2 regions of the Arthrobacter sp. Y3224198 genome follow, and region 2 is predicted to be linked to the other one. Evidence: riboswitches for the same ligand, from Rfam matches in the RefSeq annotation. Region 2 holds a riboswitch; the other holds the start of a gene.
What was found. Region 2 has a riboswitch for cyclic di-AMP ahead of AC5RUF_RS09770 (M23 family metallopeptidase). Riboswitches for the same ligand answer to the same signal wherever they lie in the genome.
Positions count from the first base shown of each region.

Region 1: it holds a riboswitch for cyclic di-AMP, as region 2 does, so the genes downstream of both, AC5RUF_RS07705 (LysM peptidoglycan-binding domain-containing protein) here and AC5RUF_RS09770 (M23 family metallopeptidase) in region 2, are expected to answer to the same signal.

Region 1 covers NZ_JBNHFG010000010.1:48,813-52,207, reverse strand. Annotated here, with positions in the region: gene AC5RUF_RS07710 (MFS transporter) at 1-599, opposite strand, end outside; cyclic di-AMP (ydaO/yuaA leader) riboswitch at 1,030-1,179, shown strand; gene AC5RUF_RS07705 (LysM peptidoglycan-binding domain-containing protein) at 1,186-2,064, shown strand; gene AC5RUF_RS07700 (response regulator) at 2,155-2,829, opposite strand; gene AC5RUF_RS07695 (DUF4118 domain-containing protein) at 2,826-3,395, opposite strand, start outside.
Region 2 covers NZ_JBNHFG010000014.1:34,033-37,427, forward strand. Annotated here, with positions in the region: gene serC (phosphoserine transaminase) at 1-238, opposite strand, end outside; gene AC5RUF_RS09765 (iron-dependent transcriptional repressor DtxR) at 451-1,155, shown strand; cyclic di-AMP (ydaO/yuaA leader) riboswitch at 1,246-1,439, shown strand; gene AC5RUF_RS09770 (M23 family metallopeptidase) at 1,566-2,216, shown strand; cyclic di-AMP (ydaO/yuaA leader) riboswitch at 2,342-2,500, shown strand; gene AC5RUF_RS09775 (NlpC/P60 family protein) at 2,504-3,268, shown strand; gene AC5RUF_RS09780 (NlpC/P60 family protein) at 3,295-3,395, shown strand, end outside.

The DNA.
Region 1 (3,395 bases), on a different contig from region 2:
TTCTGCTGCTCTTCGGGTGTCGGTGTCCGCTCGGGCAGGCGCAGCACGAGGGACAGGAGGAGCGCGACGGCGGCGCAGCCGGCGGTGACCAGGAACAGGGCGCGGTAGCTCACCGAGTCCACCAGCAGCACGGCAAGGAACGGGCCGGCGGCCGTGGCGAGGGTGGTCGAGATACCGAAATAGCCGGTGCCTTCGCCGCGCCGGTTAACCGGGATCAGCCCCATAACGGAGGCGGAAAGGCTGGTGCTGGCCGCGCCGAAAGCAGCTCCGTGGACTATCCGCACGGTCAGCAGGAGGGCCAGGTTTCCGGCCGGGATGTACAGCACGGCGGCCACCACAAACACTGCAAGGCTGATGATCAGCAGCCGCCGCCGGCCTACGAAATCCAGGAACTTCCCGGCAAAGACGCGGGCCACCAGGGCACCGATCACAAAGGAACCGGAGGCAAACCCGCCGGCACTGTCCGACGCGTTGAACCGCTCGACGGCATAAAGCGCCATTGTGGTCATCAACAGGTAGAACACCATTGAAAGGAAAAGATTAGTGACTATCGCCAGCACAAATCCCTTGGTCCATAATTTCTGACCGCTGCCAGCCATTCTTTCTCCTGTCTCCGTATTGACCCCCGAGGAATCCGCCGCCAGATTGAAAGGCAGCCTAACTACCTTACGCCCGGACAAAGCGGACATCGGACAGTGCGGGGGAAGTGGGACGAAGGCCACATTTGCGCAGCGCAGTCAGTCGAGACAGTCCAGCACCAGCAGTCACGGCAGTATCACAGGCTCGCGCAGGCGGCGGCGCGGCAAGGAGCAAATGCCGGGCCAGGACGGGTTAAAGGTGGGACTGATGGGCATCAAGGGGGCTGGAATCAACCGATGTTGTTAGCACATTGCGGCGCCACTCACACGCCGAAGAGAACCCGATCACAGAATGGTTATCCAACCGTAACCATCTTGTAGCGTAGTGGGCATGCCGCTTTCCTTGATGCGGCGCCCCGGGCTTGTTACCTAGCTCTGCCGCTGGTCCGGGGTCCACAGAACGCAACACCACGGCAGGGGCGGGGGAACCAATTACGGGTTCCACGAATCCTTGGGGTTAAGCCATCCGGATTCAGTCCGGTGGCCGGGTGACTCCCATCCGCATCCGACAGCTCACCTCGCAGGTATCGGGAGAGGTTATATACACATGTCATTCAACAAGACCCGTGCACGTCACCGCGCCGAGACCACCGGCGTTTGGTCCACCATCTCACAGACCGCCGCAGGCCGCGGCCGCACCATCGGCAGCACCGCCGCCGTTGTAGCTGCCGGTTCCGGCCTGATGCTCGGCATGGCCGGCCCGGCCTCCGCCGGTGTAGTTGCCAACGACAACTACACCCCCGCCCAGACCGCTGCTCCGGCTCCTGCCCCTGCTGCCGCCCCGGCGGCTGTGGCTCCCGTTGCTGCACCCGCAGCTGCTGCGTCCACCCACACAGTCCAGTCCGGCGACACCCTGGGCCAGATTGCCGCTGCCTACGGCGTCGGCCTGGACAGCGTCCTGGCGCTGAACGGACTGTCCCTGGCCTCGGTCATCTACCCCGGTGACGTCATCACCGTCTCCGGCGAAGCTGCTCCGGCCGCCATCGACTACACCGCTGTTTCCTACGCCACCGAAAGCTACGCCGCTCCGGCTGCCGCAGCCAACACCGGCGTCATCAGCACCCAGGCCACCTCGGTGACCCCGGCTCCCGCTGCCGCCGTGGGCGGCACCAATGCCATCATGCTGGCCTCGGCTTACGCCCAGCTGGGCGCAGCCCAGGACTGCACCGTCCTGGTGGAGCAGGCACTGCGCGCCGCCGGCCACTCTGTCGGCGATCTCGCTCCGGCCCAGCTGGCTGCCTACGGCACCCAGGTCTCCACTCCGGAGCCCGGCGACATGGTCTACTACGCCGACGGCGGCATGGGCCTGGCCCACATTGCCATCTACGTCGGCAACGGCGAAGCCATCCACAGCGGTTGGAACGGCAACCAGACCGTTGTCCAGTCCGTGAACGTCGGCTCCGGCCCCGTGTTCTACCGCGCATAAGGCTCCCGGGCCCAACGCACGGCCGGCACCGCCGGCTGACCCGCAATGCATCCGTTCCTCAAAGAGGGCGGATGCATTGCGGTTTAAGCATCAGGGCACAAACCGGTAGCCCATCCCGTGTTCGGTCAGCAGATGGGCAGGACTGGCCGGATCGGTTTCCAGCTTGCGGCGCAGCTGCCCGATGTACAGGCGAAGATAGCCGGCGTCCGTGGTACCCGGCCCCCAGACATTGTTCAGCAGCGTCTGCTGCGTGACGAGCATTCCGGGATGGGCCAGCAGCTCGGAGAGGAAACGCCATTCGGTGGGTGTCAGCCGGATGTCCGTTCCGTCATCGGTCCGGGCGATGCGGCGTGCAGCCAGGTCCACGCGGACGGCACCGAAGCTGATCTCACTGGGTCCGGCGGCCGCCGGCGACCGCCGGGACAGGGCACGGATCCGTGCCAGCAACTCCTCGGTGGAGAAGGGCTTGGTGACGTAGTCGTCCGCCCCCAGGTCCAAGGCCCGCACCTTGTCCGCCGGGTCCGCCCGGCCTGAAACCACCAGGATGGGCACGCTGCTCCAGCCCCGCACCGCTTCGATGACATCCATGCCGCTCAGTCCCGGCATGCCCAGGTCCAGGACCAGGAGATCGGGGTGGGTGTCCACTGCCTTGCGGATGGCCGTGCTGCCGCTTTCGGCGGTGACCACGTCATAGCCGTAGGCGCCCAGGGTGATGCGCAGGGCACGGAGGATCTGGACGTCGTCGTCCGCAATCAGGATCCTCATCCCGCCACCGCCGCCGTATCCGGCACCGAGCTTCGGGCCGCTGCCGGCAGCGAGAGGACCATGGTCAGTCCGCCGCCGGGTGTGTCTTCGGTTTCCAGTGTTCCGCCCATGCCTTCCGTAAATCCCTTGGCCAGCGCCAGGCCAAGGCCCAGCCCGGTTGCATTATCCGTATCCCCCAGCCGCTGGAACGGGACGAAGATCTCGCCCCGCCGTTGTTCGGGCACTCCGGGGCCTGAGTCTATGACCCGGACCTCCACCCGGCCGGCAAATTCGCTCACCGCCAGCACCGCCCGGCTGCCGGCGGGGCTGAACCGCACCGCGTTGGCCAGCAGATTGACCAGGACCCGCTGCAGCAGCACCGGGTCAGCCATCACGGTGCGCTGGACGGAGGGAATCTCCAACTCCACTTCGGCCGGCCCCAGCTCCAGCTCCTCCAGTGCGGGGAGCACTGCATCGGCCACATCCAGCGGCTCCAACGCGACCCCCACTACTCCCGCCTGGAGCCGGCTGACATCCAGCAGGCTCGTTACCAGGGACGAGAGCGAGGCCAGGGATTCCTCCGCGGT
Region 2 (3,395 bases):
CCACGCCCAGCACCACTTCATAGCCCTCGGGTGCGGAGAACAGGTCCGCGAGTCCCTGGCGCACACTGCCCACCAGGTTCCGCACGGGGGCCTGCCGGTGGGAGGTGCCCAGGAGGGTGGCTCCTGCGGCGGCAAGCGCCGCCATCTGTTCGGGGCGGACCTTGGACGGACCGGCACCAAAGCGGCCGTCCTTCGGAAGGAGTTCAGCGGGAATCTTCAGTGCGGCGGAATCGCCCATTATGTGTCGCTCCAAGCGTGTCGAAAGGTAAGCGCAGATACCCTTTCATTCTGCCGCAAGGCCGCTTGGCGCACGATTTATGACCGGCGACACTGCTGCCTGTGCCGGGCATCCCGCAATTTACCGGCAGTCCCGCGGGTAGGCTAACGTGTTGGCGTATACCCGGGCAGCACGCGTTGCCCTCCTCCCTTCGGTACTAGGAGCGGCCCGTCATGACGGATCTCATTGACACGACTGAGATGTATCTCAGGACCATCCTGGAACTGGAAGAAGAAAACATCGTGGCCCTGAGGGCCAGGATTGCCGAGCGGCTGAGGCACTCCGGACCCACCGTCTCCCAGACCATCGGCCGCATGGAACGCGACGGACTGGTAGTAGTTGCCGGAACCCGCCGGTTGGAGCTGACGGAACTTGGCCGCCGCCGGGCCACCGAAGTGATGCGCAAGCACCGGCTCGCGGAGCGCCTCCTCTCGGACGTCATCGGCCTGGACTGGGCCTATGTCCATGACGAGGCCTGCCGCTGGGAGCACGTGATGAGCGAGCGGGTGGAACGGCGGCTGTATGAGCTGCTGGGGCATCCCACCGAATCTCCCTACGGCAACCCGATTCCGGGGTTGGAAGGCATTGGCGGAGTAGCTGCCCCGGCAGAGGTCTTCCACGCAGGCGTGAATGACCTGGTCTCGGCGGTGGCGGAAGCCATCCCCGGAGCCAAACTGAAGCTCGTGCGGCTGGCGGAACCCATCCAGGTGGAGCCGGAACTACTCTCCCAACTCGACGAAGCGGGGCTGCGGCCGGGCGCAGAGATCACGGCAGAAGTAGTGGGCGGCTATATCTCCGTCCGGGTTCCCGGCATTGAAGGGGCACTGGAACTGCCCGCCGAAGTGGCGGCACACGTCTTTGTCTCACACGCCGGGTAACGGAATGGTCACTTTTGCGCGGTTTACCCTATAGTAAGTTGCGACGCTGAAACACCATCGTTATCCGGTCCGTCCGCCGAGCCCTGCCAGCAGACCGGAGCACCAACTCATCAGGCAGGGGCGGAGGACCCATTTTCCGGCAGTGCAACTGCCTTGGGGTGAAGTCTTCCGGAAGCCAACGGCCCGACGCCCATAGAAGCGCGTTCGGCCGGCGGTACGCCGAAGGCCGAGTTTCTCTACTCGAATCCGACAGCTAACTTCGCAGGCGATCCAAGAGAGGGAAACACTTGTCGAAGCATGCTGCTTCGGGGCGGCGCCGTGCTGCTGCTCCTGCTGCTCCCGCTGCTCCCGCGCGCCGGCGCAGCTCCCAGCCTTCCGGGCGAAGGCGGGTTGAAACCAAAAACATCTCCATGGGTGGCGCCGCACAGAAGGTCGCCATCACAGCGGCCACCTCGGGGCTCATCCTCACCGCAGCGCTGCCCACATCGGCAGCAGCCGATGATCCGGTCCAGCTCCCGACGACGGCTGCCGACGCGCCGGTATCCGCGGATGCCAATGCCAATATCGGTTTTGCCCGCGCCGGCATCAGCAGCAAATATGATCCGGATGCCAAGCTGGCCTCGGTCACCGTGGCCTCCGGATCCCACACTGTTCCCGCGGCTGCCAAGGGCACGCTGTCCACGCCCCTGGATGAAGGGCTCGTGAAGACCTCCGGGTTCGGGCACCGGGTCAGCCCGATCACAGGGCAGGCCGGCGAAATGCATAACGGCCAGGACTTTGCAGCTGCCTGCGGCACGGCGGTGAACGCGGCGGCCTCCGGCACGGTGGTATCCGCCGGCTGGCACCCCTACGGCGGCGGCAACCGCGTGGTCATTGACCACGGCAACGGGGTGCAGACCACGTACAACCACCTCTCAGCGATCTCCGTGTCCGCAGGCACCGAAATCAAGCGCGGACACCTCGTGGGCGCCAGCGGCACCACGGGTGCTTCCACCGGCTGCCACCTGCATTTTGAGGTCATGGTTAACGGGGAAGTTGTTGACCCGTTGGACTGGTTGTAACCGCTCTAATACCGTTTCGTGATCGGAACGTGACATAGCGCAAATGTTGCTGTACGCTCGTCCTCGTGCCTGATTCGCCAACGATCAGGCACCTTCGAACAGATCGCCTAGCTCTGCCACTGTTTGAAGTCCGTTCGCAGAATCGCATGGCAGAGGCGGGGGAACCAATTTCGGGTTTCGCAAGAAGCCCTTGGGGTTAAGTTGCACAAGGCCATAGGCCGGGCAACCGGGTGACTCCCATCCGAATCCGACAGCTCACCTCGTAGGCAATTGGGAGAGGCAAACCTGTGTCATCACACGCTCACGGCCGCCGTCGCGCTGCCACCGTTCAGACCAACCCGATCACTGCACTTTCCAAGGCAGTCAGCAGCAACGCAGGCATGGTGGGCCGTCAGGCCGCCGTCGTTGTCGCAGCATCCGGCCTCGTGCTGGCTGCAGGACTCCCTGCACAGGCAGCGTCCGTCAGCACGGACCGCCAGGCGCTTGAATCCACCCCGTTGAACGTTGTTGCCGGAGACGTCAAGGCTCCCGCAGACGCAACCTTCGCCCTCGACCTGGAAGCTCCCAGCTCCATCTCGGGCGCCGACTACCGCGCACAGGTTGCAGCCGAAGAAGCCGCCGCTCAGGCCGCACAGGAGCAGCAGGCAGCCGCACAGCGCGCCGCAGCTTCCCGCGTAGCCGCCGCACCGGCCGTCGGTGTGCAGACCGCCTCTTCCGCTCCCGCCGCCAGCGCCGTTGCCCCGGGCAACGTTGCCGCCGGCCTCGTAGCCTCCGCTTACAGCCAGATCGGCGTGGCCCAGGACTGCACCGCCATGGTCGAAAAGGCTCTCCGCTCCGTCGGCAAGTCGGTGGGTGACCTGGCTCCCAGCCAGTTCTTCCAGTTCGGCACCGTAGTCGGCAGCCCGGCCCCGGGTGACCTCGTCATCAACGGCGGCCACGTGGCCATCTACGTCGGCAACGGCCAGGTCATCAGCGGCGGTCTGAACGGTGCGAACACCGGCCTGCACAGCCTCTCCGACCTGGGCGGCGTCAGCTTCGTCCGCGTCAACTAAGCACGGAAATCGAGACGCGGAGAATCATGACCTCGACAGTTGAGCGCGCCCGTCACCGGGCGCCGGTTGAACGCACCACCACGCTGAACGCACTTGCCGGTGCCGTGAGCGCCAACGCCGGAACCGT